One region of the Candidatus Pelagibacter sp. HIMB1506 genome, then DNA from elsewhere that is predicted to be linked to it. Evidence: riboswitches for the same ligand, from Rfam matches in the RefSeq annotation. Region 1 holds a riboswitch; the other holds the start of a gene.

What was found. A riboswitch is a leader RNA that binds a small molecule or an ion and turns the genes downstream of it on or off. The one in region 1 is predicted to bind S-adenosylmethionine.
Region 2: it holds a riboswitch for S-adenosylmethionine, as region 1 does, so the genes downstream of both, ACTTA8_RS04350 (homocysteine S-methyltransferase family protein) here and ACTTA8_RS02565 (O-acetylhomoserine aminocarboxypropyltransferase/cysteine synthase family protein) in region 1, are expected to answer to the same signal.

What each region holds. Positions count from the first base shown of each region.
Region 1 is NZ_JBNAIS010000001.1:465,825-481,515, forward strand. Features, by position in the region: gene ribB (3,4-dihydroxy-2-butanone-4-phosphate synthase) at 1-337, shown strand, start outside; gene ribH (6,7-dimethyl-8-ribityllumazine synthase) at 337-726, shown strand; gene ACTTA8_RS02505 (transcription antitermination factor NusB) at 723-1,124, shown strand; gene thiL (thiamine-phosphate kinase) at 1,117-2,076, shown strand; gene ACTTA8_RS02515 (sodium-translocating pyrophosphatase) at 2,153-4,258, shown strand; gene bamE (outer membrane protein assembly factor BamE domain-containing protein) at 4,245-4,727, opposite strand; gene ACTTA8_RS02525 (ubiquinol-cytochrome C chaperone family protein) at 4,726-5,193, shown strand; gene rpmF (50S ribosomal protein L32) at 5,196-5,378, shown strand; gene plsX (phosphate acyltransferase PlsX) at 5,392-6,393, shown strand; gene ACTTA8_RS02540 (HU family DNA-binding protein) at 6,394-6,693, shown strand; gene ACTTA8_RS02545 (MerR family transcriptional regulator) at 6,686-7,048, shown strand; gene ACTTA8_RS02550 (50S ribosomal protein L33) at 7,049-7,240, shown strand; gene ACTTA8_RS02555 (chorismate mutase) at 7,242-7,532, opposite strand; gene ACTTA8_RS02560 (COX15/CtaA family protein) at 7,621-8,601, shown strand; gene ACTTA8_RS02565 (O-acetylhomoserine aminocarboxypropyltransferase/cysteine synthase family protein) at 8,629-9,957, opposite strand; SAM riboswitch class V at 9,960-10,026, opposite strand; gene rplM (50S ribosomal protein L13) at 10,169-10,627, shown strand; gene rpsI (30S ribosomal protein S9) at 10,629-11,066, shown strand; gene argC (N-acetyl-gamma-glutamyl-phosphate reductase) at 11,100-12,122, shown strand; gene ACTTA8_RS02585 (hypothetical protein) at 12,119-12,343, shown strand; gene ACTTA8_RS02590 (homoserine dehydrogenase) at 12,340-13,632, shown strand; gene ACTTA8_RS02595 (AEC family transporter) at 13,632-14,534, shown strand; gene ACTTA8_RS02600 (DMT family transporter) at 14,551-15,399, shown strand.
Region 2 is NZ_JBNAIS010000001.1:788,583-804,273, forward strand. Features, by position in the region: gene ACTTA8_RS04340 (sulfite exporter TauE/SafE family protein) at 10-756, shown strand; gene ACTTA8_RS04345 (putative 2OG-Fe(II) oxygenase) at 793-1,383, shown strand; SAM riboswitch class V at 1,475-1,537, shown strand; gene ACTTA8_RS04350 (homocysteine S-methyltransferase family protein) at 1,545-2,450, shown strand; gene ACTTA8_RS04355 (DMT family transporter) at 2,443-3,324, opposite strand; gene ACTTA8_RS04360 (YbaK/EbsC family protein) at 3,321-3,803, opposite strand; gene glnA (type I glutamate--ammonia ligase) at 3,944-5,350, shown strand; gene ACTTA8_RS04370 (hypothetical protein) at 5,358-5,528, opposite strand; gene ACTTA8_RS04375 (HesB/IscA family protein) at 5,601-5,933, opposite strand; gene ACTTA8_RS04380 (SUF system Fe-S cluster assembly protein) at 5,933-6,232, opposite strand; gene sufU (Fe-S cluster assembly sulfur transfer protein SufU) at 6,235-6,699, opposite strand; gene ACTTA8_RS04390 (aminotransferase class V-fold PLP-dependent enzyme) at 6,696-7,916, opposite strand; gene sufD (Fe-S cluster assembly protein SufD) at 7,913-9,151, opposite strand; gene sufC (Fe-S cluster assembly ATPase SufC) at 9,151-9,885, opposite strand; gene sufB (Fe-S cluster assembly protein SufB) at 9,886-11,328, opposite strand; gene ACTTA8_RS04410 (Rrf2 family transcriptional regulator) at 11,330-11,755, opposite strand; gene ACTTA8_RS04415 (alpha/beta hydrolase) at 11,905-12,549, shown strand; gene ACTTA8_RS04420 (anhydro-N-acetylmuramic acid kinase) at 12,546-13,691, opposite strand; gene tyrS (tyrosine--tRNA ligase) at 13,737-14,966, shown strand; gene ACTTA8_RS04430 (hypothetical protein) at 14,963-15,691, opposite strand, start outside.

The sequences.
Region 1 (15,691 bases):
AGTAATCTCTTCAAATGTGGTTCAAAATTATTTAATTAATCAACAATTACCAAACTCATTTAACAAAACTTTAAATTATTTTAAAAAATATAACAATTGTGTATTAGTCTTTATTAAAGATTCTAATTTAAAATCTGTAACACAAACTTTGAAAGATTATAAAAATAAAGATTTTTATAAAAAGGGTAATGACAAATTAATAAGAAATTATGGAATTGGTGCTCAAATTATAAAAGATCTTAAAATTAAAAATATGATATTAATCACAAAATCTCCAAAAAAAGTTATTGGTTTAGATGGTTATGGTATAAAAATTACTAAACAAGAATTGATATAATGAAGAAAAAAATTTTGGTTGTTATAGCAGATTATTACAAAGATATTGCAGATGGATTACTTAAAAGTGCTTTAAAATTAATCTCAAAAAAAAATAATATAAAAGTTATTAACGTTCCAGGAGCTTTTGAAATCCCAGTGACTATTTCAAGAAATATAAATAAGTATGATGCTTTTTTAGCTTTAGGCTGTGTGATTAAAGGTCAAACTCCTCACTTTGATTTTATTTCTCAAGCAGCAACAAATGGTATTATGGAATTATCAATTTTAAGTAAAAAACCAATTGGGAATGGAATAATTACTTGCTTGAATATGTCTCAAGCAAAAGCCAGAAAAAAAAAGGGTGCGGAAGCAGCTGAAGCAGTAATTTCTGTTTTATCTCAAAAATGAGAACACATTTTAATCCAAAAAATAATCCTAGGGTTATAATAATTCAAAAACTCTATGGTAAATTTTATAACGAAGACGATGAACTACAGTTTCCAAAACACAGATTTAAAAAATTTATTAAAGATATTGTACTTGGAACTATTGAAAGAAATGATCTAATTATAGATGAATTAAAAAACAAATTAGGTGAAGAATTTGTCTTTGAAAATTTAGATAAGGTTTTTCAAACTATTTTAAAAGCTGCTACATATGAATTAATGTACAAACCTAATTTATCCTTAAACATCATTATTAAAGAGTATTTGAATTCATCAAATTATTTCTTAGAAAATTCACAAACTAAGTATCTAAATGCTTTGCTCGATAATGTTGGAAAAAAATTAAGAACAAATGCATGAATTTGAACTTATAAACAATTATTTTTCTAATATTTCTAAAAAAAATAAAGCAGCTTTAAATTTAAACGATGATGTTTTTTTTGATAAAAAAAAAGGATTAGTTATTTCAGTAGATACATACAACATAGGTACACATTTTATTGATTTTAAAAGACCAGATTTAGTTATTAAAAAGATTTTAAGATCTTCAATTTCTGATTTAATTTGTAAAGGAGTAGAGCCAAAATATTATTTTATTGCTGGATCAGGGAACAAAAAAAATTTTACAAAAAATAATCTTAAAAAAATATCCAATTCTTTAAGGGAAGAGCAGAAAAAATATGATTTATTACTAGGAGGAGGGGATACAACTTTTTCTAATAAACTTAGCTTTACAATAACTTCAGTTGGATATTCAAAAAAAATAATCTATAGAAATCAATCTAATGTAAATAATGATATATATGTTACAGGAAATTTAGGTGATAGTTTTATTGGACTTCAAGTTTTAAAAAATAAAATTAAGTTGAATAAATCTAAAGAGAAGTATTTTATTAATAAATATTATATGCCCGATATCCAAAATAAGTTTTCTAAAAATTTACTTTCTTTAGCATCTAGTTCTATGGATATATCTGATGGTTTAATCGCAGACTTGAATAAATTAATAAACAAGCAAAATGTTTCTTATAAAATTTATGAGAAATTTATTCCTGTATCAAAAAATCTTAACAACCTAATCAATAGTAAAAATTTAAAAAAAATTGATCTAGTTTCTAATGGAGATGATTATCAAATTTTGTTTACTGCTAAACCTAAAAATGCCAGAATCATAAATAAATTAGGTAAATCTCTTGATATAAAAATTTCTAAAATAGGAACTATTTTATCTGGTAAAAATAAGTCTTTAATTTTAGATCAAAAAGGTAGAGAAATCGCCAATAATGCGGATGGTTATATCCACCAATTTTGAAGTTAATTATTGTCTTTTTTGACTTTTTTTGTATTGTCCGGGCTTAAAAAATTAACAACCAACAACTAAGGGTTATATGAGCGCAACTGTCGAAACTATTTTATTATACACAATCGGAGCAGGTTTTTTATCTATCGTTTATGGGTTTTTAACCGGAAAAAACATTTTAAATTCAAGTGCAGGAAATGCAAAAATGCAAGATATTGCATCAGCTATTCAAATCGGAGCAAAAGCTTATCTAGCAAGACAATATAAAACAATTGCAATTGTTGGTGCAGCTGTTCTTGTAATTGTTAGTATTGCGTTTAGCCCATTAGTTGGTCTTGGTTATTTAATAGGTGCAGCATTATCTGGTATTGCAGGATATGTCGGCATGTTAGTTTCTGTAGAAGCTAATGTTAGAACTGCTGAAGCTTCAAGAAAAGGTCTAGCTCAAGGTCTTTCAGTGGCTTTTAAATCTGGTGCTGTAACTGGTATGTTAGTTGCTGGTTTAGCATTGTTAGCAATAGCAGTTTATTATTTTTTATTATTGAAATTTGATGTAGATGAAAGAGAAATAGTGAATGCTCTAGTTGCTTTAGGGTTTGGTGCTTCTTTAATTTCAATTTTTGCGAGATTAGGTGGAGGTATTTTTACTAAGGGTGCAGATGTTGGAGCTGACCTTGTTGGTAAAGTTGAGGCTGGAATTCCTGAAGATGATCCAAGAAATCCAGCAGTAATTGCTGATAACGTTGGAGATAACGTTGGTGACTGTGCTGGAATGGCAGCAGATTTATTTGAAACATATGCTGTTACTATTGTTGCAACTATGGTTTTATCATCAATTTTCTTTGTAGGTGATCTTAATATGATGATCTACCCTCTTACAATCGGTGCTGCTTGTTTGTTAACATCTATTATAGGTACATTCTTTGTTAAACTTGGAAAAGATAATAATGTGATGAACGCATTGTACAAAGGATTTATTGTATCTGCTGTTGCATCGTTAGCTATTCTTTGGCCTGTAACTGATCATGTAATTGGTTTTACAAATGAATACACTGTTAATGGAAATACATTTAATGGAATGGATTTATATTACTGTGGAGTTATTGGTTTAGTTATTACTGGTTTATTAATCTGGATTACAGAATATTACACAGGAACAAGTTACAGACCTGTTAAATCAGTAGCTTTATCGTCAACAACCGGTCATGGAACTAATGTTATTCAAGGTTTAGCTGTATCGATGGAAGCAACAGCAATACCTGCATTAATCATTGTTGCTGGTATCTTAATTACAAATTCTATTGCTGGCCTATTTGGTATAGCAATTGCTGTTACAACAATGTTAGCGTTAGCTGGAATGGTTGTTGCGTTAGATGCTTATGGTCCAGTTACTGATAATGCTGGAGGAATAGCTGAAATGTCTAACTTGGACAAAAAAGTTAGAAAAACTACTGATGCACTTGATGCTGTTGGTAATACTACTAAAGCTGTTACAAAAGGATATGCAATTGGTTCTGCTGGTTTAGGGGCACTAGTTTTATTTGCAGCGTACACAGAGGATATTAAACATTTTTCTAAAGAAGCAGGATCACCACTTGAGGGAATAGTTGTAACTTTTGATTTATCAAATCCTTATGTTGTTGTTGGTTTATTAATTGGTGGAATGTTACCTTATTTATTTGGTTCTATGGGTATGCAAGCTGTTGGTAGAGCAGGTGGTGCAGTAGTAGTAGAAGTTAGAAGACAGTTTAAAAAATTCCCAGGCATTATGAAAAGAAAACAAAAACCTGATTATGCTAAATTAGTTGACTTGTTGACTGTTGCAGCAATTAAAGAAATGATAATTCCATCATTGTTACCAGTATTATCACCTGTAGTTTTGTATTTTATAATTCTATCAATAGGTGGTCAGGTTGCAGCTTTAGCTGCAGTTGGGGCTATGCTTTTAGGAGTAATTATAACTGGTTTGTTTGTTGCTGTTTCTATGACTGCCGGAGGTGGAGCATGGGACAATGCTAAGAAATATATAGAAGATGGAAATCATGGTGGAAAAGGTTCAGAGGCACATAAAGCTGCCGTAACTGGAGATACTGTAGGAGATCCATATAAAGACACTGCCGGCCCAGCTGTTAATCCAATGATTAAAATTACAAATATTGTAGCTTTATTGTTGTTGGCTGTTATCGCTGCCTAATCTCTTTTCTTTTTTTGGCCCTCTGTCCAAGAGGGTCATTAATTTTTTGTCTCATACTAGACATAAAATCATATATAAAAGATTTTTTTCTAAATCCAGTTTTTGTTGTTGCCTCAACAATTTTTATATTTTGCATATCGTCTTTATTATAAAATTCTTTATTTTTAAGAATCCCATATTTATCAATTTCTAAAACCAACACATCGTTTTTAAATATTTTCATTCTACCTAAATTTTTTATTTTTGATTGTGTTTGTTTTCTCTCTATATAAATCCATATATCGTTATCAAATTTACTTGTTGTTGAAGGATTTCCCAAAATTTTTTTAATATCATTTTTATTAGTTTTATTTACAATTAGAACTGTTTGTTTTTTCTCCAAGAAAGGCACTCCATGATGTTTAACAACAGGTTTGAAAGTACAATTTGAAAGTATTAAAAATAATAAAAATATGTATAATTTATTCATGAGTGGTCATTATGTACATATTTATAACAATTTAATTAATTTCACTAGAAATAAAGATTTATATAAAGATTTAAATAGACAAGACAGTTTTTCTGATAGATTAACTTTATTTTTGCTTCATTTTTCATTTTTTCTTAAAAACTATAAAAATGAGGAAAATAAAAAAGTTTTACAAGAAATTTATGATTTCAACTTTAGACAGTTAGAATTGAGCATTAGAGAAATAGGATATGGGGACCAATCTATAAACAAAAAAATGAAAGACTATATTAATTTGTTTCACTCCATGGTTTCCGAGATACATTTTTGGGACGATTTACCGAAATCAGATAAAATTGAAAAATTATCAATATTTTTAGAAGATTTTAATAATATTGATGATTTACTTGATTATTTTGATGAATTTAACTTAAATTTATCAAAAAAAACTTTGAATTATTATTTAAAAAGTGTAAGTAACCCATAATTATGGCTGTACCAAAACGAAAACAAACCCCTTCTAGAACTGGAATGAGAAGGGCACAAACAATGAAATTTTCAACTAAAAATATAGTTGAGGATAAAAAATCAGGTGAATATAGGCTTTCTCATCATCTAGATTTAAAAACTGGTATGTATAAGGGTAGACAAGTTTTAGACCCAAAAGAATAGTATAATAATCTTAATGTCCGAAAAAATTAAAATTGCAGTTGATGCAATGGGAGGTGACGGTTCACCAAAAAAAGTAATTGATGGTATTGTTTATAACCATCAATCAAATAAAAACATTTTTTACAAAATATATGGAGATAAAAATAAAATTTCTCCATTAATTGAAAATAAAATTAATAAAGAGTTCTATGAAATTTTCCATACAGAGAATGCAATTAAAAGTACGGACAGTCCTTTAGAAGGTGCAAAAAGAGGGAAAGACACTAGTATGTGGCTTGCTATTCAAAGCGTTAAAGAAAAGCAGGCTGATATAGTAATATCTGCTGGCAATACTGGCGCTCTATTAGTTGTATCAAAATTAAATCTTAAAATGATTGAAAATATAGATAAACCAGCTCTATCTGCGCTTTGGCCAAATAAAAAAGGTATGAGTGTTGTATTAGATCTCGGAGCTAATATTGAGTGTAGTTCAAAAAATTTAAGTGATTTTTCATCTATGGGAGCTGCTCTTTATAATTCATTATACCCAGATGTAATAGCCAATGTTGCTTTATTGAATATTGGTTCAGAAGAATTAAAGGGTAATGAAGTAATAAAAGAAACATATCAAATTCTTAATGACAAAAAATCTGAAAATTTTAATTTCTCAGGATACATCGAGGGTAATCACATTATGGATGGTGAAGTTGATGTAATTGTATCAGATGGATTTACAGGAAATGTAGCATTAAAAACAGCTGAGGGAACTGCAAATTTTATTACAAGTGAATTAAAAAAAGCAATGACTGGAAATTGGATAGGAAAACTATCTTCTCTTCTAAACATTTCAAATTTAAAAAAATTTAAAAAAAGATTAGATCCGAGACTGTATAATGGTGCAATTTTTATAGGTTTAAACTCTCCGGTAGTAAAAAGCCATGGTGGTACCGACTACGTTGGCTTTGCTAACTCATTAGATGTTTGTCATAGAATTGTTAAAGGTAATTTGATAGAAAAGATTAAACAGAATCTTTAAATGAGAATAAATTTAACTAAAAAAGATTTAGTTAATTTAGTGTATATGCAACTAGGTTTTTCTAAACAGATTTCGGAAAACTTAATTGATGATTTTTTATCCACGATTGTTTCTAACATTAAATCAGAGAAAAAACTTAAATTATCTAAATTTGGGACTTTTTCCATTAGACAAAAAAAAAGTAGAATTGGCAGAAACCCAAAAACTAAGGAAACTAAAGTAATATCTAGTAGGGATGTTGTTTTATTTAAACCTTCAAAAGAATTTAAAGAGTATATAAATCTAAAAGATTATGAATAAAGCTGAACAGGCTTATAAAACTATTGGTGAAGTTGCTAAAATTTTAGACTTAAAAGTCAATAAGAAGGGTGCTTTGCCTACACACATAATAAGATTTTGGGAAACACAGTTTAAACAAATCAAGCCAAAAATTCTTAATTCCAATAGAAGATATTATGATGAAAAGAATATTGATCTTCTTAAGAAGATTAAATATTTGCTTAAAGATCAAGGAATGACAATTAATGGAGTCAAAAAGATCCTTGATAATGAATATACTTTAAAGCTTGACGAAATGGCAGATAAATCTATAAAAGCTGAAAAATTAAAAAATAAGTTAACTAAAATATCAAATATTTTAAAAACACTAAAATAAATGGCAAAAAAAACACACGTAAAAGTTAGAATGGTACCTGAAGCTAAACCAGATAGTCCTTACTTTTATTATGTAAAAAAACCAGCAGGTGGCGAAAAAGCTAAAGTAAAATTATCTGCAAAAAAATATAATCCAGATACAAGAAAACACGAAATGTTTGTGGAGAAAAAGCTTCCACCACACAGTAAATAAACTATTTTTTTTTAAAATTTCTTCTTTCGTAATCAATATAAGACCAAATCATATTTTTCCAAATACGATTAGTTATTTTTGGATCTATGCCTTGTTTTAAGGATTTTGCTTTAATTTTTTTTAAAATAAAATTAATTCTTTTCTTATCTACGATTTCTTTTTTAAATTCTTTAAGCTTTAAAACTTCCTCAACTAGCTTTGTTCTATATTTTATAAGTGATAACAGTTTATTATCTAATTTATCTAGCTTAACTCTTATTAAATCTAGTTTTTTTTTATTATTTGGCGACATTTAATTTATTGGAATACTTAATAATTATTATATTTATCTGAGCATGTACAGTGAGAATAATCATTTAAATAATCAACTTAAATTGTGGATGCTATCATTACTAATTTTAGTTTCTTTAATAATATTAGTCGGAGGCTTGACTAGATTAACTGACTCTGGCTTATCAATTACTACTTGGGAATTATTTGTTGGTTTTTTTCCTCCTTTTACAAATGAAAAATGGTTGGAATATTTTAGTTTATATAAAACAATTCCTGAATACAGCCAACAAAACTTCAATATGACTCTTGATGAATTCAAAGTAATATTTTGGTGGGAGTGGGGACACAGGCAGTTAGGGAGAATAATTGGTTTAACTGTATTGCTCCCAATGGTTTATTTTTCAGTAAAACATGGAGTTTGGATTATAAAAAAATATGGACTTATTTTTTTATTGGTTTGTTTTCAAGGATTTTTAGGTTGGTACATGGTATCAAGTGGATTAGTTGAAAGAATAGATGTTAGTCATTATAGACTAGCGATACATTTAGTTACAGCTTTTATCATTTTATCAATTGTATATTGGCAATTTTTAAAGTTATCATCCTTTTCAAATCAAACAGTCTCTATTAATCTTTTTATAGTAAAAATTTTTTTAGTTTTATTATTTTTGCAACTAATTATAGGCGCTTTTGTATCTGGTATGGATGCTGGTAAAATCTATAACACCTGGCCATTGATGGGAGTTAGTTATTTTCCTAATGATAGTAGTTTTAAAGAGTTTTTGAATTTGAAAGTTTTTGATAATCCCTCTATTGTTCAGTTTATACATAGAAATTTAGCATACTTAATTATTGTGTTTTATGCATTAATCCTCTTTAAGGTAATTAATACAGGAAACAAAAAATTATACAAACCTATCACATTAATTGGTTTGGCTTTGGCATTTCAAATTTTTCTTGGAGTGATAACTATTTTATCTGGAGTAAAAATGTTATTTGCATCTTTACACCAGATAAATTCTATTTTGATAATACTTTCAACTTTGTATTTTATATTTATCTCAAAATACAAAAGAGAGATTAATTAATTTCTATTTGTAGACATATAAATAAAATTAACTAACTGCTTTTAAATTACCTTTTGATGATTTGTCTAAAGCTTGATCTAAATCATCGATGATATCATCGATATGTTCTAAACCAATACATAGTCTAACATATCCAGGGGTTACACCAGAAGCAGCTAATTCATCCTCATTTAATTGACTGTGAGTAGTTGTTGCTGGGTGTATTGCTAAACTTCTAGCATCACCTATATTTGCAACGTGATAAAACATTTTTAAAGCCTCAATGAACTTTTTACCAGCTTCGATACCACCAGCTAATTCAATACCAACTAAAGCACCATTACCATTTCTTAGATATTTTTTTGCTCGACCTGATATTTCTTCATTATGCTCAGTTGAATAAATTACTCTCTCAACAGCTTTATGATTTTTTAAATAATCTACAACTTTTGCAGCATTATCACAGTGTTGTTTCATTCTTAAAGCAACTGTTTCAAGTCCTTGTATGACACCAAATGCATTATCTGGAGAAAGTGCCGACCCTAAATCTCTCAACAAAGTTACTCTTGCTCTAACTGCAAAAGCAACATTTGCACCTGTTAATTCGGGCACAGCTTTACCCCAAACAACACCTCCATAACTTGCGTCAGGTTCATTAAATAGTGGCTGTCTTTTTGGATCTGCTGTCCAATCAAAATTTCCACCATCTACTAGTGCACCCCCAACTACTGTTCCATGACCTGCTATATATTTTGTTAAAGAATAAACAACCACAGCAGCACCATGTTCAATTGGTTTACAAATTACAGGGGCAGCAGTGTTATCTAAGATTAATGGAATGTTATATTTTCTACCAATATCTGAAACCTCTTTAATTGGAAAAACTCTTAAATATGGGTTTGGTAATGTTTCTCCATAAAAAGCTCTAGTTTTATCGTCTATTACTTTTTCAAAGTTTTTTGGATCTGAAGGATCTGCATATCTTACCTCTATACCAAGCTTACTCAAAGTATGCGTAAACAATGAAACTGTTCCACCATATAGATCTGTTGAACTAACTATATTGTCTCCAGCTTGGGCAACGTTTAATATTGCAAAAGTAGAAGCGGTTTGTCCAGACGCTACAGTTAAACTCGCAAGACCATCTTCAAGAGCAGCGATTCTTTTTTCCAACACATCGTTAGTTGGATTCATTATCCGTGTATAGATATTTCCAAACTCTTTTAACGCAAATAGATTAGCCGCATGTTCAGTGTTGTTAAATTGATACGAGGTTGTTCTATAAATTGGAACTGCTACTGAATTTGTAGCTGGATCACTTCTGTAATCTCCACCATGTATTGCTATAGTTTCTGGATTATTTCTTTTTGTACTCATTTTTACTCCTTTTTTAGTGCTTTTGCTTTATGCAAGGCGCACAATACAGTTCAAATGCCTACCGATTTAAAATTTTATGAAAATTCCATTTTAGCAGTTTTATGCCCGCAATAGGATCAAATCGGCAATAGATAAATAGCATATTAGTTATGTTTTACAAGCTAAATATAAAATTGACTTTGAATAATTTAATAGTATTAATCCTCGCACAATGACAAAATTCACAAAAAAAGATCAAGTTACATCATCTTGGTACGAGATAGATGCAAAAAATGCAGTTGTCGGAAGATTAGCGACCGTTGTATCTAATATTATTAGAGGTAAAAATAAGACTACTTATACACCTCACATGGATGATGGAGATTTTGTTGTAGTAAAAAATATCGAACAAGCAAAATTTACTGGTAAGAAGTTTCAAAATAAAAAGTACTATAGACATACAGGACACCCTGGTGGAATTAAAGTTACTACACCAGAAAAACTTCATGAAAAAAAACCTGGAGAAACTTTGAAACTAGCAGTTAAAAGAATGTTACCAGGTGGTGTTTTGGGTAGAAAACAATTAACAAAATTAAAAATTTATTCAGGAAGTGAACATCCTCATGCTGCACAAAATCCAAAAGTTATTGAATTAGATAAACTAAACAATAAAAACATTGCAAGAAATTAATATGGAAAACGTACAATCAAACACAAAAACTCCAAAATTAAAGTTAGATTTTAAAGACAGTAAGTACGCGACAGGTAGAAGAAAAACTTCAATAGCGAAAGTTTGGTTAAAAAAAGGTTCTGGTAAAATTTATGTAAATGGCAAATTATATAATGAATATTTTGCTGATGAAATTCACAAAATGCAAATTACAAGACCTTTTGAGATTATAAATCAAGCTACAGATTATGATGTTAGATGTAGCGTAAAAGGTGGTGGACCTACAGGTCAAGCTGGAGCAATGGTTCATGGTATTTCTAAAGCCTTGGTTCTCTTTGATGAAAATTTAAAAACAACATTGAAAACTGAAAAGCTTACAACCAGAGATTCTAGAGCTGTTGAGAGAAAAAAACCTGGTAGAAGAAAAGCTAGAAGAAGCTTCCAGTTTTCTAAAAGATAATTTTTTTTACAATTTAAACTGCTATAATAAAAAATGCCTAAGCTAAATGCATTAGTTGCCGGATCTACAGGATATATTGGTGTTCAATTAATCAAGTTATTAATTAACCACAAATATATTAATATTAAATATCTATGTGGAAATTCGTCTGTTGGAAAAAATATTTCTTATTATGATAAATCTCTATCAAAAAAAAAATTACCTAAAATCGTAAAATTTAATCCTAAATTGTTAAATAGTATCGATGTTGTCTTTACAGCTCTACCAAATGGTGAAGCTCAAGATATAGCAAAAAAACTTAACGATAATATTACTCTAATTGATTTAGCAGCAGATTTTAGATTAAAAAAAGCTAATGATTATTTAAAATGGTATAAACAAAAACATCGAGCTCCAAAATTACAGAAGAAAAGCATTTATTGTTTACCCGAAATAAATCGTGATGAATTAAAAAATCACAATATTATTTCATGTCCAGGATGTTATCCAACATCAATATTATTACCTCTTGTTCCGCTAATTAAAAAAAAATTAGTTAAATTAAACAATATAATTATTGATTCAAAATCTGGTTATTCAGGTGCCGGTAGAGGAGTTCATAAAAAATATAAAAATAAAAATTTATACGAGTCTTTAAGTGCTTATGGTGTCGGTTTTCATAGACATAATTCTGAAATTCATCAATTTTTAAGCAAATTCACAAATAAAAATTTTCAATTTAGTTTTACCCCACATTTATCTCCAATGTTTAGAGGTATATTAAGTACAATTTATTTAGATTTAGAAAAAAATGTTAATCAATCAAAAATCATCAAAACACTTGAGATGTCTTATAAGGGAGAAAATTTTGTTAAAATATTAGACTCTGATAAACTCCTTAGCACAAATGATGTTATCAATACAAACAATTGCTTTATCACAGTGTGTAAATCAAAATTTAAAAACAAAATAATCATTATTTCTGCAATAGATAATTTAATTAAAGGTGGAGCAGGTCAGGCTGTTCAAAATTTAAATAATAAATTTAATTTTCCTGAAAGAACTGCTTTAAAATGAAATATTTGTTAATTATTTTTCTAATTTTTTTAAGTAATTGTTCTTTAAATAAAGATTCTCAGTATTGGACAGAACATCCTGCTGAAAGTAAAAAAAAACAAAAAAAAATAATTGAAATACTTAAAAAGTCAGACGATATAACAAAAATGACATTAGAAGAATATGAGATTTATATAGATGACTATACTAAAAAAAGTAAATATCCAGATATAAGCAAATGAATAATATAGTGAATGTTGCAGTTGTTGGACTTGGTCAAGTTGGTAATTATTTATTTAATGAACTAATTGTCAAAAAAAAAGATATTGAGCTTAAAACAGGCAAAAAAGTTAATATAGTAGCTATATCTGCAAAAAATATAAATAAAAAAAGAAAATATAAAATTAATAGAAAAATTTTTTACAAAAACCCATTTGAAATTTTTAAAAAAGAAAAAGTTGATATATTATTTGAGGTAATTGGACAATCAGATGGGGTTTCAAAAAAATTAGTTGAAACTGCTTTAAAGAATAAAATCCATGTAATAACCCCAAACAAAGCTTTAATTTCAAAACATGGAAACAATTTAGCAAAACTAGCTGAAAGAAATAATGTCAATTTAGAATTCGAAGCATCTGTTGCTGGCGGGATACCGATATTAAGATCTATTAAAGAAGGTTTAGCTACTAATAAATTATCTAAAGTTTATGGAATTTTAAATGGTACTTCAAATTATATATTATCAGAGATGGAAAATTCTGAGCAAAATTTTGTAGATGTTTTGAAAAAAGCTCAACTGCTTGGATACGCAGAACCTGGTAATCCTAAATTAGATTTAAATGGTTTTGATGCATTTGCAAAAGTAAGAATTTTATCTGCTTTGGCTTTTAATAGTAAAATATCTAATAAAAAATGTTTAATGGAAGGAATAGAAAAGATTGATTTAAAAGATATTAAAATTGCAAATCAATTAGATTTAAGAATTAAACTACTGGGTATCTCTGAACTCAAAAATAACCAACTTTTTGAAACTGTTCATCCATGTCTTGTAAGTAAAAAATCGTATATTGGTAATGTAAATGGAGTAATGAATGCTGTGATACTTAATGGCAAACCAGTAGGAGAAAGTGTATTACAAGGGGAGGGTGCTGGTCCAGGTCCCACTTCATCATCTTTATTATCTGACTTATTATCTATTTTAAGAGGAAACATCAAAAAGCCATTTGGTGTAAGTGCAAATAAGCTAAAAACTTTAAAAACTTACAACGTAAATAATTATGTTAATTCTTTATATTTAAGATTTGAAGTTAAAGATAAACCAGGCGTTTTATCTCAAATAACCAATCGTTTAGCTAAATATAAAATTTCTGTCAAAAGATTAATTCAAACTCCAGATAAGAAAAATAATAAAGCTACAATAGTAATAGTTACTCATAAAACCACAGAATTAAATTGTAATAGCTGTTTATCTATATTTAAAAAAAATAAGAATATCTTAAAATCACCTACGTTAATTAGATTGCTTGATTAATGGAAATATATTTCAAACTTATTGAAGTATTATTTCCTGTATTTTTTGTGGTTGGGATTGGATATTATCTTGGTAAGAAAAAACCAGATTTTGATAATTCCTTTATAACTACTTTTGCCTCAAATGTTGGTACACCTGCAATGGTTATTTACTCTATTACATCTACAGGTATAACATTTGAACAATATACCAGTTATTTTATTTATTATTTAATTGCTATTGCTGGTTTTGGTTTAACAGGGTTAATTATTTTATATCTATTAAAAACTAAAGATATTATTAGAGAAATCCCAGTTTTTCTTCTTCCTAATAATGGAAACATGGGTATTCCTATTTGTCTTTTTGCTTATGGTTCACAAGGTTTAGGAATAGCTGCATCAATATCTTCACTTATAATTTTACTTCACTTTACATTAGGAGTATTTCTAGCCGACAGAAAATTTGACTTTAATATTTTAATTAAAAATCCACCTTTTTACGCAATTATATTTTCAGTTGCTTTTATTTATTTTGACTTGGAGATGCCCAAGGCAATTATTAATCTAACTGAATTGTTAACATATACAGCAATTGTTTTAATATTAATGTCGTTAGGAATTGCATTAACAAAATTAAAAGTTTTTTCTTTCACTAATTCAATAATTGCCTCTATTGGAAGAGTAATCATTGGACCTATAATTGGTTTTTTAATTATAATTTTTTTTGATCTTTCTGGATTTGGTGCGGGTGTAATTTTAATTCAATCTGCTATGCCAAGCGCTATTTTAAATTATTTAATTGGATCAATGTACTCACCAAAAGAAATAGTAGATAACATCGCCAGCACTATTGTTGTTTCTACATTAATGTCATTTATTACAGTTCCAATAGTCGTATTCTTTGCTTTAAAATACTTCTATTAAGATATATCTTTCAGTTGTGAAGGCTATAATTTTAAATGCATCTGCTTGGATGATTGTTCCTGTTATGGATGCGTTTGCTAAATATTTGAGCTCATCAATGGATGTTTTGCAAATAACATGGGCTAGATATTTTTTTACCGTAGTTTTTACTCTGTCTTTAATGCTTATATTTTACAGACAGTCATTAGTTTGGACTAAAAAACCGGCTCTTCAACTAATAAGAGGTTTGATATTTGTTTTTTCTACGTATTTATTCTTTTATGCGATTTCTGAAATTTCACTCCCTAAAGCTTTAACATTAGCATTTGTAGCACCAATTTGTGTCACAGCTTTATCTCCATTTTTTTTAAATGAGAAAGTAGGGGTGAAAAGATGGACTGCTGTATCGTTAGGATTTGTTGGTACTTTGATTGTTATTAGACCCGGATTTATTGAACTTAATTTAGCTACTTTAGCCGCTTTAGGTAATGGAATTTGTTATGGATTTTACCTCATTATAACTAGAAAACTTAGCACTTCAGATAACTCGCTTTTAACGCTTTTGCTTTCTGGTTTAATAGGAACTGTCATTATTAGCCTATTTATGCCTTCTGTATGGGTAAATCCTACTACAAACCAGTGGATTTTAATGGCTTTAATCGGCCTTATAGCCTCTGTAGCCCATCTTTTCCTAATTTTATCACTCAAATATGCTGATGCCTCAAAATTAGCTCCTTTAGGTTATACAGAAATCATAACAAACATATTAATTAGCTATTATTTCTTTCATGAATTACCTGATAATTGGACTTACTTAGGTCTTTTTATAATTGTCTTAAGTGGTCTCTATATAACCAGAAGAGAGTATATTTTAAAAACTAAGTAATTCTTGGTAACTATTTTTATACTAAATATTAATGTTTTACATTAATATATATAATTAAATAATTGTAATTGTTAAATAAATTACGTATAAATAAATATAATAAAAAAGCGTTAATACTAAGTAAAGTAAAGAAATATTTGGGTTATATAATTATAATCATTAAAATTAAAGGTTTTTTTAGATCACATTGATATATAAGAAACAGTAAATTTAGTTAATAGCGTTTAAAAATAGTATAAACTCCTAGAAGTGTTTATTTTCAACAGTTTTTTACTAATAAAATTCGAAAATA
Region 2 (15,691 bases), 320 kb from region 1:
ATTTTTTTAATGATTATACTTACAATATTTTTTTTTATAACTGCAGTATTATATTCAAGTATAGGATTTGGTGGTGGCTCAACTTATCTTGCTTTACTTTTAATTTGGGATATCCCTTACTATATTTTTCCAATTTTAGCTTTGATTTGTAATATTATTGTAGTTTCTGGAAATTCTATAAATTTTTTAAAATCAAAGAATATTAATTTTAATTTACTTTATCCTTATTTAATTGGTTCTATACCTTTTGCTTTTATCGGAGCATCTATCTCAATTGAAAAAAATTTATTCGAGATTTTACTTTTCTTCATTTTAATATTAGCTGGAATTTTTTTACTTATTGAAAGCAAATCCTTTAACAAACAAAAAATTGTAATTAAAAAAATACCCCTAGTTTTATCAATATTAATAGGATCAATCATTGGTTTTATATCTGGTTTGGTTGGAATTGGTGGTGGGATATTTTTAAGTCCTATTTTATTTTTGATAAAAGCAGGATTTCCAAAGCATATAACAAGTACTGCGTCCTTATTTATTTTAGTAAATTCAATTTTTGGTATAGGTGGTCAATTAACAAAGGATATAGTCTTCAACGAATTTTTAAATTACTGGCCACTATTTATTGCTGTCTTAATTGGTGGTCAAATTGGAAGTTTTTTAAATATAAAATTTCTATCTAACAAAATATTAGCTCTAATGACTGCATGCTTAGTAATTTTTGTCGCTATAAGAATGGGCATAACACTTATAGCTTAAGTTGAATTAATTATTTTTTGATATATTTAATCTCTCATGAAAAATTTTAAACCATTTGGGCCTTCAATAGGAAAATCTAAAATTTCTAAAAAATTTTTAGAAAAACTTAACAATGAAGTTGATACAAAAATCTTCTCAAAATCAAATGATTATAGTTCAAAATTAGCAAGTCAAATTAGAAAAGAAGTTCAAATTTCTAAAAGTTTTATAAAAAAAAATTTGGAAAAAGAATTAATAAAAAATATTAAAATTTTTCTAACTAAAGAACATATTAAAAAAATTAAAGAAATTAGAATTTTAAATCTGTGGGTCGTTAGCCAATATAAAAATGAGTATAATCCTATACATTATCATGAAGGAGACTTATCGGGTGTTGGTTATTTAAAAATTCCAAAACATATGACAAAAAATAAAAATGTTAAAAATAAAAAAATAAAAACCAATGGAACAATTGATTTTATAAATGGACAAAAAGCTTTTCTTTCAAAAAGTATTTTTAATTTGATACCAAAAACAGGCGATCTTTTAATATTTCCAAACTACTTAATGCATACAGCCTACCCCTTTAATATTGAAGAAGAAAGAAGATCGTTTTCTTTCAATGCTAAAATAATTTTTAATAAATAATTTACAAACTTTAATAATATTATATAAATCTAATTGCCGATTTGATCCTATTGCGGGCATAAACTGCTAAAATGGAAATTCCCATTAGATCTAATTAGCAAGGTAGTTAAACTATATTGTGCACCTGCATGTAGCTTAAGCACTAAAAAAGTGAGGATAAAATGAATAAGGATTTTTTTAAAACAACAAAAATTTTAGATGGTGGAATGGGTCAAGAATTATTGGCCAGAGGTATGGAACCTAAAGGAACTTTGTGGAGTGCAAATGCTTTAATTGAGGAAAAATACCACAATTTAATACTTAATATTCATAATGATTTTATTAAATCTGGAGCTGATGTAATTGTAACTACAACTTTTACAACGAGAAGAAAAAGATTGAGAGAAAATGGAATAGAAGATCAATTTAAATTCTTAAATCAGAAAGCCTGTGAAATTGCACAAAAAGCTAAATTAAATAATCCACATATTAAGATTGCAGGAGGACTTCCTCCTCAAGATTTGACATATGAAGAAGACAAGAGAAGCGAAAAAGAAATTACAAAAGATCATTTAGAATTAGCAGAAATACTAAATCCTTCAGTAGATTTTTTCTATTTTGACGTCTGGAGCAGTATCAAAGAAATTAGATGTGGAATACAAGCTATTAAGAAATTTAATAAACCATACTTAGTTGGGGTTCATATTTCTGAAGGAAATTCTTTACCAAGTGGAGAAAAAATTTCTGAAATTAATTCAATAATTACAGAAAATTGCTTAGGAGTAATTCTAGCATGTGTTTCGCCTGAAAATTATGAAAATAATTTAGATGAAATTCAAAAACTTAAAGTTCCATTTGGTTTTAAATTAAACGGATTTATTACAACCAAACCTAAAGGTGGTTATACTTCTCAGTATAAAGAGAATGATGGATCTAACCCCAATAGTTTTTTAGGTCAAAGAAAAGATTTAGATCCTGAAAAAATATCAATTTTTGCAAATAAATTTAAAGAAAATGGAGCCACGATTCTCGGAGGATGTTGTGAAACTCGCCCTTCTCATATAGAGGCAATAAAAAACATTATTTAAATTTTGTACCTTTTCTTACAAAATAGATACCTGTAGCAACTGTAATCAATGAAATTATAACTTTAGTAGTAACCAATTCTTTTAAAAAGATATAACTTAAAATGGTACCAAATATTGGAATTAAATAAGATACTTGAGATTGAAAAATTAAACCATTGTTAATTAAAATTCTAAATCTTAATAACCAAGCAATTCCAGTAGATACCAACCCAAGATAAATAACTGAAATAGTAGAATCTAATCTTGGAACAGTTTTCCAAGGTTGTTCAATCAAACATACTAAAGGTAATAATATAATAGTAGCCCAAATCAAAATTGAACTGGTTACATTTTCATTTTTTTTCTTACTTATTTTTAATGTTAAAAGACCTCCAATTACATAACAAGTAGCACCTAACAAAATTAATAATGCTGAGGTAAAGTTATTTTCATTAATTAATAAATTATCTGAAAATAAATAAACTATTCCTGAAAATCCAATTAGAACTCCTGTTGTTCTAATTAAATTAAATTTTTCATTTTTGGTGAAAAAATGTCCTAATACTACTGAGCTAAGTGAAGTTGATGACATTAAAATTGCTGCCAAGTTACTTTGAACAGATTTAACTCCATATGCTATTAAAAAAAATGGAGCTACTAAATTTATAAATCCAATCATTGCAAACCAATGCCAATCTTTTGAAAATGCCTCAATTTTAATTTGTTTGTAAAAGCAAAGTAGTAAAACTGGAATTGAACCAAAAAAAACTCTTAGAAACGCAATCGTAACAGGTCCAAACGAATAGGTTGCTATTTTAATATTAAAAAAAGCTGATGCCCAAATCAATGCTAGCAACGTTAATAAACTATAATCAATTAGTTTTGGTTCTCTCATTCAATAATATCTTCTGGTGTTCCGTTTGTTATTTCAATTAACTTATTATAATTTATTTTGAAAACAGCATTTGGATGTCCAGCTGCTCCATATATATCTGGGAATCTCTCAAGACTTTTATCAATAAAGATTTTACATCGCTTCAAGTGCCCTACTGGAGACACTCCACCAATTGTATATCCAGTATTTTCTTTAACTGCCTCAGGAGATGCCATGGACACGTCTTTTTCATTAAGAATTTTTTTTAACTTATTTAATGAGCAACGCTTGTCTCCAGATACCAAGCTTAATATATAGTTGTCACCTGCCCTAAAAAGTAAACTTTTAACAATAGCACCAACATTGCAACCTAAAGCTGTAGCAGCATCATTGGCAGTTCTTGCTGTTTTGTCTAAGACGATAACATTTAAATTTTGATCGGATGTTTTAAGAGCTTTTTCTGCCCTTTTTACCGGTTCTTTATTTAGTATTGATTCCATTGAATTTATTAAATTCCTTAATTTGATTGAGTAGATACACTACTTATGTAAAAAATGCATAGGTGTTATTTATTAAATAAGCATTATTTTTTAACTTTTTTTTGCTAATTAGGCACCATCAAAATTACATAGGAGACAAAATGAGTGCAGAAAACGTTTTAAAATATATTAAAGAAAAAGAAGCAGAATTCGTAGATTTAAGATTTACTGATCCAAGAGGAAAACTTCAACATTTAACTATGGATGCATCAATAGTGGATGCCGACATGCTTAATGAAGGAGTGTTTTTTGATGGTTCATCTATTGCTGGATGGAAAGCAATTAACGAATCTGACATGATTTTAAAACCTGATACTGCAAGAATGTTCATGGATCCTTTCACGTCTCATAATACTGTAGTTTTGTTCTGTGATATTTTAGATGCAATCAAAAAAGATCCTTACGAAAGAGATCCAAGAGGAGTTGCAAAAAAAGCAGAGGAATATTTAAAAGCATCAGGTATTGGTGATAAAGCGTTTTTTGGACCTGAGCCAGAATTTTTTGTTTTTGATGATGTAAGAATTAAAAATGATATGAATGAAAGTGGATTTAAAATAGATAGTAAAGAAGGTCCATATAATTCAGGTAAAGAATATGAAAATGGAAATATGGGTCATAGACCTCAAATTAAAGGGGGTTATTTCCCTGTGCCACCTGTTGATAGTGAGCAAGATATGCGTGGTGAATATTTAAAAAACTTAAAAGAAGTTGGTATCAAAGTTGAAAAACATCACCATGAAGTTGCTCCAAGTCAACATGAACTTGGTATGTATTTTGGAACTTTAGTTGACCAAGCAGATAACGTTCAACTTTATAAGTATGTAGTTCAAATGGTGACACATTCTTTTGGAAAAACTGCAACCTTCATGCCAAAACCAGTTGCTGGTGATAATGGTTCAGGTATGCATATTCACCAATCTATTTGGAAAGGTGATACCCCTGTATTTTCTGGTGAAGCATATGCAGGACTTTCTGAAACTGCATTACACTATATTGGTGGAATTTTAAAACACGCTAAAGCAATTAATGCTTTTGCTAACTCTACAACAAATAGTTACAAAAGATTAATTCCTGGATTTGAAGCACCAGTATTATTAGCTTACTCTGCTAGAAACAGATCCGCATCATGTAGAATTCCAATTACTTTAAGTAAAAAAGGTGCAAGATGTGAAATTAGATTTCCAGATGCAGCAGGTAATCCTTACCTAACGTTCGCAGCAATGCTAATGGCTGGTATTGATGGAATTAAAAACAAAACACATCCAGGTGAGTCTTTTGATAAAGATTTATATGAATTGCCACCAGAAGAAGTAAAAGCTATACCAACTGTTTGCGGATCTTTAAGAGAAGCAATGGAAAGTTTAGATAAAGATAGAGAGTTTTTAACTCAAGGTGGTGTATTTACTGACGACCAAATCGATGCTTATATAGCTCTTAAGTTTGAGGAAATTCATAAATTTGAACACGCACCTCATCCTGTAGAGTTTGAGATGTATTACAGTAGTTAATATTTAATTACTGTCTGGTTGTTGCAATTGTATCTTTGTTAATACCTTTTTTAACAACGTAATCTTGAGTTCCGTTTGCACCGGTCTCAACTTCTTTACGTAAATCTTTAAAGAAAGTTCTTTCTTTAATTGTATCTTTTAGGTTTTTAACAAGATTTTTAAATTCAAATTTATTCATACCTAGATATATATACTAGGTATGCGTATAATGCAATACTGATATGCGTTAAATGGGAATATTCAACTTTTGCTAGATTTTAAAGGATTCCCCACAACCACATCTCTCTGTTTCGTTTGGATTATTGAATACAAATGAAGAAGATAGCTCCTCTTTTTTGTAATCCATTTCTGTTCCAAGCAAATACATAATAGCTGCAGAATCGACGAATACTTTTACACCTTTTTCCTCAATGACTTCGTCATTTGGATTTACTTCTTTGGTATACTCCATGACGTAAGACATGCCAGCACAACCTCCTGATTTAACTGAAACTCTTACACCTAAAGAGCCTTTTTCTGCATTAGACATAATTTCTTTAATTCTTTCCGCAGCATTATCACTTAATTTAATAATTGGATTCATTATAAATTTAACTCCAGTTTTGCAGCTTCTGACATCATATCTTTATTCCAAGGTGGGTCCCAAACTAATTCAAGATCAACGTCTTCAATACCCTCAACTTGCATTGCACCATCTTTAACTTCTTTAGGTAAACTTTCAGCAACAGGACAATTAGGAGTGGTCAAAGTCATTTTAATTTTTGCAAATTTATCATCCTCAACTTTTATATCATAAATTAAACCTAGTTCATAAATATTCACTGGTAACTCAGGATCGTAAATTTTTCTAATTTCTTCAATAATTTGATCTTTTTTCGACATAATTAATTTTCTGTTTTAACCTCATCAGTTTTATTATCAAAAGCTGAAACTAGTGTGTGCCAAGATAGTGTGGCACACTTTACTCTCATTGGATATTGTTTTACTCCAGATAAACACATTAGTTTTGTTTTTTCATCTTCTTTAAGATTTTCTGATTTAAGCTCAGGATTTTCTTTAATCATCCCTAAAAAATCTTCAACAATTTCTTTTGCTTCATTTTCATTTTTGCCTTTAATTAAATCAGTCATTATTGATGCAGAAGCCATAGAAATTGCACAACCACTACCTTCAAATGAAATATCTTCTACAATTCTTTGTCCATTTAATTTTAAATAGACATGAACGTTATCGCCACACAGTGGATTGTTGCCTTTGGCATCTTTATTAAAATCTTCTGTCTTACGAAGATTTCTTGGATTTTTTCCATGCTCTAAAATTATTTCTTGATATAATTCTTTTAAATTCATTTTAAGTTAAATATTTTCTTACAGTTATTTATTGCATCATTAAGTTTATCTAAATCTTCTTTAGTATTATATATTCCAACGGAAGCTCGTGCGCTCGCTGGTATATTAAGTTTGTCATGTAAAATTTGACAGCAATGATGACCAGCTCTTATTGCAACTCCGTCTTCATCTAAAATTGTTGCGATGTCATGAGGATGCACACCTTCTAAAGTGAAAGACAAAACTCCACCTTTATTTTTTGGATTTCCAATTAATTTTACTGAATTATTTTTTTTTAATAATTCTTGGCCATACTCAACTAATTCTGCTTCATGTTTCATAACATTTTCAATACCAACGCTCTCCAGAAATTTAATTGATTGATCAAAAGCAATAACTTGCGCTGTAGCCATGGTTCCAGCTTCATATTTATTAGGTAAATCACCATAGGTAATTCTATCTTTTTTAACCTCTCTAATCATTCCGCCACCACCTTGGTAAGGAGGAAGTTCATCCAGCCACTTTTTCTTACCATAAAGAACCCCTAATCCTGTAGGGCCATACATTTTATGACAAGAAATTGCATAAAAATCACAATCTAAGTCTTGCATATCTAGCTTTAAATGAGGAGCTCCTTGGCAACCATCTACGACAACTATTATTCCTTTTGAATGTGCTAAATCAGTAATTTCTTTTACTGGTAATATTGCTCCAGTCACATTTGATAAATGAGTAATTGAAATAACTTTTGTTTTAGGAGTAATTTTCTTTTCAATTTCTTCTAGTGTAATTTCTCCTTCTTCATTTATTTCTGCAAAATTAATTTTTATATTTTTAGATTTTCTTAAAAAATGCCAAGGTACATAATTTGAATGATGTTCTAATTCGGTAATTAATATTTCATCACCTTCGTTTAAATGATTTTGACCCAATGTATTAGCAACAAGGTTTAATGCTTCGGTAGCACCTTTGGTAAATACTATTTCATTTTTATCTTTAGCATTAATATATTTTTGAACTGATGTTCTAGTATTTTCATATAAATTTGTTGCAGCAACCGCAAGATAGTGAACACTTCTACCAACATTAGAAAATTGTTTGGTATAAAATTCATTAATTCTATCTACCACTACTTTTGGTTTTTGTGATGAATTTGCACTATCCAAATAAACCAAATCATTATTTTGGATTTTCTCATCAAATATTGGAAATTCTTTTTTAACTTGATCTATGTTCATACATTTATACCTGATAATTTTTTAACTAATTTTTTTACATCTTCATTAGAAATTTTTTCAATTACCTCGTTAAGAAAACCATTTGTTAATAATTTTTTTGATTCTGAATAACTGAGACCTCTAGACATTAAATAAAAAATTGAATTTTCATCAATATTTCCTGATGTAGATCCATGTGAACATTTAACATCGTCTGCATATATTTCTAATTCTGGTTTAGCATTAAATTCAACACTTTCATTTAACAATAAAGCTCTACTTAATTGGTATCCATCTGTTTTTTGTGCTTCAGGACTTACAAAAATTTTACCTTGATAAATACCTTTTGATTTATCATTCAATACACTTTTAATTAATTGATAACTTTTACAATTTTCTTTTTTATGATTAATTACAGTTTTTATTTCATGATGTTTTTCATTTTCTAAATTGATAATTCCATTTAATGCAATAGAACCATATTCGTCATCTAGATTGCAATTGATATCTTGTTTTATAAATTTTGAACCTTCTGATAAAATAAAATATTCTAAATGACTATTTTTAGATAAATTAATATCTTTGTTAAAATACTTTATATTTTCTGAAGTATTTGAGTCTAGACTGTAATTTTTTAAAATTGAATTCTCTCCAATCTTAATTTTTTGTCTAAAATTAATGAAATTTTTTTCAGAATTTTCATTTAAAAAATTAACTACACACAATGAACTGTCATCTTCTAAATTAATATCTACTCTAGAATTAATTGCAGAAGATTTTAAACCATCACTTAAATAATTAAATAAAATCAAAGGTTTTTTAACATTGTAACCTTTTTTAATAGTAATTTTCGAAACACTAGTAAGAAATGCTGAATTCAAATTTAAAAGAGTATTTTGATAAACAGTATCATCTAAGTCTAAATTCTGATCGACTAAGATTTTATCTTTGGCTTCGTGTTTAAAATCAAAATCATATAATTTTCCATCAACAAAACTTATTTTATTATGTTCAAATTCTAGTGGAAAATCTTTTTCTTCAAAAATTTTATTTTGATCAACAATAAAGTTTAAATTGTCAAAATTTTTTGAAATAATTTGATTTATATCTGAAAATTTCCAATCCTCATTTCTTTTATTTGGTAAACCTTTTTCAAAATAATTATTAAAATTTTCTTGTTTAATTTTTTTCTGACTATCAGAAAAATTATTTAAACTAATAATTTTATCAAAATTTAATTTAAGTTCATTTTGCATTAATTAAAATCCTCATAACCTACTTTTTCCAATTCTTTTGCTAATTCAAAATCACCTGATTTAATAATTTGTCCATTTTTAAGAACATGAACAAAATCAGGTTTGATATAATCTAACAATCTTTGATAATGAGTTATTATTAAAAAAGAATTGTTTTTATTTCTTAGTGAATTAACTCCTTCTGAAACTATCCTTAAAGCATCTATATCTAATCCTGAATCTGTTTCATCTAGAATTGATAATTTTGGATTTAAGATAGACATTTGTAAAATTTCATTTTTTTTCTTTTCTCCACCTGAAAATCCAACGTTAAGTTGTCGGTTTAAAATTTTTTCATCAAATTTTAGTTCTGCAGATTTTTCTTTTATTAATTTTAAAAATTCAATTGCATCTAGCTCTTTTTCACCTCTAGCTTTTTTAATTGCATTTATTGACGTTTTTAAAAAAGTATTTGTGTTAACACCTGGTATTTCCATTGGATATTGGAACGCTAAAAAAATTCCTTTATGAGCTCTTTCTTCTGTTTCTAATTCTAATAAGTTTTCTCCATCAAATGTAACTTTACCATTTATTTCGTAACCTTTTTTACCTGACAAAATATTTGATAATGTACTTTTTCCAGATCCATTTGGACCCATAATTGCATGAACTTCTCCTCGTTTAATATCTAAATTTAAACCTTTTAATATTTCTTTTTCATCAATCTTTGCTTTAAGATTTTCTATTGATAACATCTATCCAACACTCCCCTCTAAACTAATACCTACAAGTTTTTGCGCTTCTACTGCAAATTCCATTGGCAACTGCTGCAGAACTTCTTTACAAAAACCGTTTACAATTAAACTAACTGCCTCTTCTTGATTCAATCCTCTTTGATTACAGTAATATAGTTGTTCATCACTAATTTTTGATGTTGTTGCTTCATGTTCTATATTTGATTTAAGATTTTTGTTCTTGATGTAAGGAATTGTGTGAGCTCCACATTTGTTGCCCATTAATAAAGAGTCGCATTGAGTAAAGTTTCTAGAATTATCAGCTTTTGAAGATATATCTACTAATCCTCTGTACATCATATCTGATTTACCTGCTGAAATTCCTTTTGAAATTATTTTACTTTTTGTGTTTTTTCCTAAGTGTATCATTTTAGTTCCAGTGTCAGCTTTTTGATGATTATTTGTAATTGCTATAGAATAAAACTCACCTACAGAATTATCACCTTTCAAAATACAACTTGGATATTTCCAAGTAATTGCTGAACCGGTTTCTACTTGGGTCCAAGAAATTTTAGAATTTTTACCTTTGCATAATCCTCTTTTAGTAACAAAATTATATATTCCACCTTTTCCATCCTTATCTCCTGGATACCAATTTTGAACTGTTGAATATTTTATTTCTGCATCGTCAAGAGCAATTAATTCAACATTAGCTGCATGCAATTGATTTTCATCTCTCATTGGAGCTGTACATCCTTCTAGGTAGCTTACATAACTTCCTTTATCAGCTATGATTAATGTTCTTTCAAATTGTCCTGTTTCTGATGCATTGATCCTAAAGTAAGTAGACAATTCCATAGGACATTTAACATTTTCTGGAATGTATACAAATGAGCCATCAGTAAAGACTGCAGAATTAAGAGTTGCAAAAAAATGATCAGTTGTAGGAATAACCGATCCAAGATATTTTTTAACTAATTCAGGATGTTTTTGAATAGCTTCAGACATCGAGCAAAATATAATTCCTTGCTTAGTAAGTTCTTCTTTAAAAGTAGTTGCAACAGAAACAGAGTCGAAAACTGCATCTACAGCAATACCATTTAACCTTGCTTGCTCTTGAAGGGGAATTCCTAATTTTTTATATGTCTCTAATAATTTTGGATCAAGATCATCTAAACTTTTTGGTTTATCTTTCATGCTTTTGGGAGCTGAGTAGTAGTAAAGATCCTGATAATCTATTTTAGGATATTTCGGTTTCTGCCAATCAGGCTCTTTTAGTTGTTTAAATCTTTCAAAAGCTTTTAATCTAAAATCTAACATCCATTGAGGCTCTTTTTTAATATTGGAGATAAATTTTATTACATCCTCATTTAAACCCTTAGGTGCTTTTGTATTTTCTATATCTGTTGAAAAACCATATTTGTAATCTTTCAAACTATCTATTTCTTTCTGCCTACTATCCATACTATACTCTGTTCTCTTTATTATTTTTTAATAAGTCGTTTAAGCTTTTATTTTCAAAGAAAGTATTAATATGAACCTCAAGTTCATCCCATAGATTGTGTGTAATACATTTTGTAGCTTTACCGTTACAACCTTTTTTAGATTCTTTTTTACACTGAACAGTCCTAACTTTCTCATCTACTGCATTGAAAATATTTGTAAGTTTTATTTCACTAGGGTCTTTTGATAAAATGTAACCTCCTTGATTACCTCTAATACTTTTCACAATTTGATTTTTTTTAAGTTTTGAAAATATTTGTTCTAAAAAATCTAATGAAATTCCTTGTCTTAAAGAAATGTCTCTTAATGATACAGGGTTGATATTATCAAACCTTGCTAGATCAACTAATGCCATTACGGCATATCTTCCTTTTGATGTTAGTTTCATTTTTACCCTTAAAATGTGGCTTTTTTATACATACCCGACTAAAATGGTCAAGTTTATAAAGTAAAAAAAAACTACCATTTTGTCGCTCAGTTGTGATAAACGTACATTTTTTTTGAGAACAATAATCAATTGCATATATGGATAATAAAATTTTAGAAATTTTCATACCTGGACCTGCTGGTAGATTAGAAGCTAAATATTATAAAAGTAAAAAAAATACTTCTCCTATTGCATTAGTCCTACAGCCTCATCCACAGTATGGGGGAACCATGAACAATAAAGTAGTTGTAGATACATTTCATACATTCATGGAAAATGATTTTTCAGTTTGCAGAGTAAACTTCAGAGGAGTTGGAAAAAGTGATGGAGAATTTGATAATGGTCAAGGCGAACTAGCTGATGCTGCAGCAGCACTAGATTGGCTGGAAAGAGAAAATTTTGATAATTCGCAATGTTGGGTTTCAGGATTTTCTTTTGGTTCTTTGATTGCAATGCAGCTGCTTATGAGAAGACCAGAAATAAATAGATTTATAGCCATATCTCCACAACCTAATGTCTATGATTTTTCTTTTTTATCTCCATGTCCAACATCTGGGATGGTTGTTTATGGAAAAAAAGATGAGTTGGTGCCAGCAGAATATATTACTGAATTGGATAAAAGATTAAGCGCTCAAAAAGGTATCAAAGTTGAATTTCAAACTATAACAGAAGCAAATCATTTCTTTTCTAAAACTGATGACGCTTTAACAAAAACTTTGGATAAATATATAAAAAAAGAAACAGCTTTATATTAATAGTTATTTACTAGTTTGCCTCCAATGACTGGGGCATTACATCTTGTCGTACTTGGAAAAGAAATTGGTAAATTTAATTTAGATCTGATTGCTAAATAAGCAAACGCTTGGGACTCGATATAATCTCCATTCAGTTGAAAATTATCTATCACATCAAAATTATTCTTATTTAAATTTGAATTTCTAATAATTGATTCAATCAAAAATTTGTTCTTTCGACCTCCACCACAAAATAAATATTTGTTAGAATTATTTTTATTTAAAAATTTGATTCCTTCTGCAATCAAATATGCTGTAAATTCTGTAATTGTTGAACACCCGTCTTCTAAAGATAAACCTCTTGCAAAAGATATATCAAATTCTTTTACATCAAGTGATTTTGAATAAGTCTCAATTTTGAAATTATCTATTGCTTGATTTAGAATTAATTGATCAATTTTTCCAGATTTTGCAATTTTACCATCTTCATCAAACTTTAAATTTGAATTATTCCTGATCCATTCATCTATTAAACAATTACCTGGACCAATATCATAAGCAATTAAATCATTTTCTATATTATTGGAAATATCATTTATTATTGTAGCATTGGATATTCCTCCAATGTTAACAATGCAAATAGGTTGAGCTGAATTATCTTTTTCTTTATTTAAAAAATTATTAACTAATAATCTGTGGTAAATCGGTGTTAAAGGTGCTCCTTGACCATTGTTATCAATATCTGCTTGTCTAAAATCGTAAATTATAGGTTTTTTTAATAATTGAGATAACAAATTGCCATCACCTAGTTGTTTAGTAATTTTAATTTGTGGGCTATGGAAAATAGTTTGACCATGAAAACCTATAAGATCAATTTCTATTTCATTTTTTAATGCTATTTTGCTGATCTTTTCAGCATGAAAAATAGTTAAAGCTCTCTCCAAATCACTCAATTCCTTAGAATATTTTGTCAAATCTTCACTACTTTTAATTTTGTCTCTTAAGGTTGATAATTGCCTATAGAGATCAATATCGTACTCAAAGTATTGATCAAAAATTAGTTCTACCTCATCATATCCGTCAGATTTAATTATTGAAACATCGACTCCATCCATAGATGTGCCGCTCATTAAGCCCATAGCTGAAAATAATTTTTTTTTCATTGATATTATTTTTAAAAAAAATTTGTATATAGTAACTATAGTCTTATGAATAAATTTTTAAAAGAATTTAAAGATAGAGGATATTTTTATCAATGTACTAGTGAAGCTGACTTATCTAATTTATTAGATAAAGAAAAAATTAAAGCTTATATAGGATTTGATTGCACCGCTGAAAGTTTGCATGTTGGTAGTCTGTTGCAAATCATGTGTTTGAGATTGTTACAAAAAAATGGTCACCAACCAATCGTATTGCTAGGAGGTGGAACAACAAGAGTAGGTGATCCCTCAGGAAAAGATAAAACAAGAAAAATTTTAGATGAAAATGAAATTGAAAAAAATATTAAAAATATTAAAAATATTCTAAAAAAATTTCTAGATAATGATGATCCAAAAACAAAACCTATATATGTCAATAATTATACTTGGCTTAAAGATTTAAATTATATTTCTTTTCTAAGAGATATAGGAAAGCATTTTACCATCAATAGAATGCTTACATTTGATAGTGTAAAACTGAGATTAGAAAGAGAACAGTCGCTTAGTTATATGGAATTTAATTACATGATACTCCAGGCCTATGATTTTTTAGAATTAAATAAAAAAAAAAATTGTGTTCTGCAAATAGGTGGTTCCGATCAATGGGGAAACATTGTAAATGGTGTTGAACTAATTAAGAGATATTCTAATAAACAAACATATGGATTAACGACTCCATTGATTACTCTAGCTACAGGTGCAAAAATGGGAAAAACTGAAAATGGTGCTATTTGGTTAGACGAAAAATATTTATCAGCTTATGACTATTGGCAATTTTGGAGAAATGTTGATGACAGAGATGTAATGAAATTTTTAAAAATGTTTACTGATATTGATATAAGTGAAATCAATACTTTAGAAGAAAAAAATATCAATGAATTAAAAATATTATTAGCTAACAAAGCAACGGCTATGTTGCATGGAGAGGATACTGCAAAAAATTCCGAACAAGCAGCAAAAGAGGCATTTTCTGGAAATTCTTTGGGCTCTAACTTACCAAGTGTTAAAATCGAAACAACACAATTAGAAAATAAAATCAATATAATTGATTTGATAATTTTATCTAAAGCAGAAAATTCAAAAAGTGAGATAAGAAGATTGATTAAAGGTAAAGCTATTAAGATTAATGATGCTGTAGTTTCAGATGAAAAATTTATTATTAATCAGGAGCTATTTTCAGAAAATTATTTAAAGCTTTCTATAGGTAAAAAAAGGCATATTAAAATTGAATTAAGTTAGTTTCTTTTAATTTTTTCAAGAGTTCTAGTTATAAACCTTGGAGTTAATGTTTTTATTGGGTTTACTGATGTTTCAAGATCTTTTGGTGGTCCTTTTATTTTAAAACTTACTCCAAAAACACCCTCTCCTACTTTATCACCAACTAAAATTTTACCTAATAATGGAATTTTACTTATTGTTTTATTTATAGTTGTTGCTGGTACCAAAGTCCCTCTTAGACTTATCAATTTTTCTTCTTCCACATAACCACTCATTAATATTGAAATAGCTGGGCCAATTGCATAGAGCTCATCTATTGTCATTAGATTTTTCTGGTTATTGAATTTCATCTCAAACTCATCAAATCTTATTCCTTCTCCAGTTAAAATATCAGCAATTCCTTGTAGGGAAGCTAGTGTTAGAAGTTTTGTTAATGCTGGTACCTCTTTTAACTTAAAGTCATAAATTTTAAGATTTGATACTGATTTTTCATTTTTTTTTGTTGATATGAAATCCAAGTTGCCTTCATCAAATCCTTTTATAAATTTATATCTTTTCACCAATGGTTTTGCTCTAGATGAATAAAATTTAGTTATTTTTTCACCGTTATCAGTTGTTTCAATAGAAAAAATTATATTTTTATTATTTTCAAAATTTGCAGATAAATTTGCATCAACAACTTTGTTATCTTTAATCAAAATTGACCCTTGTAAATTTTTAACAAAATTAATTTCATCTATATAAAT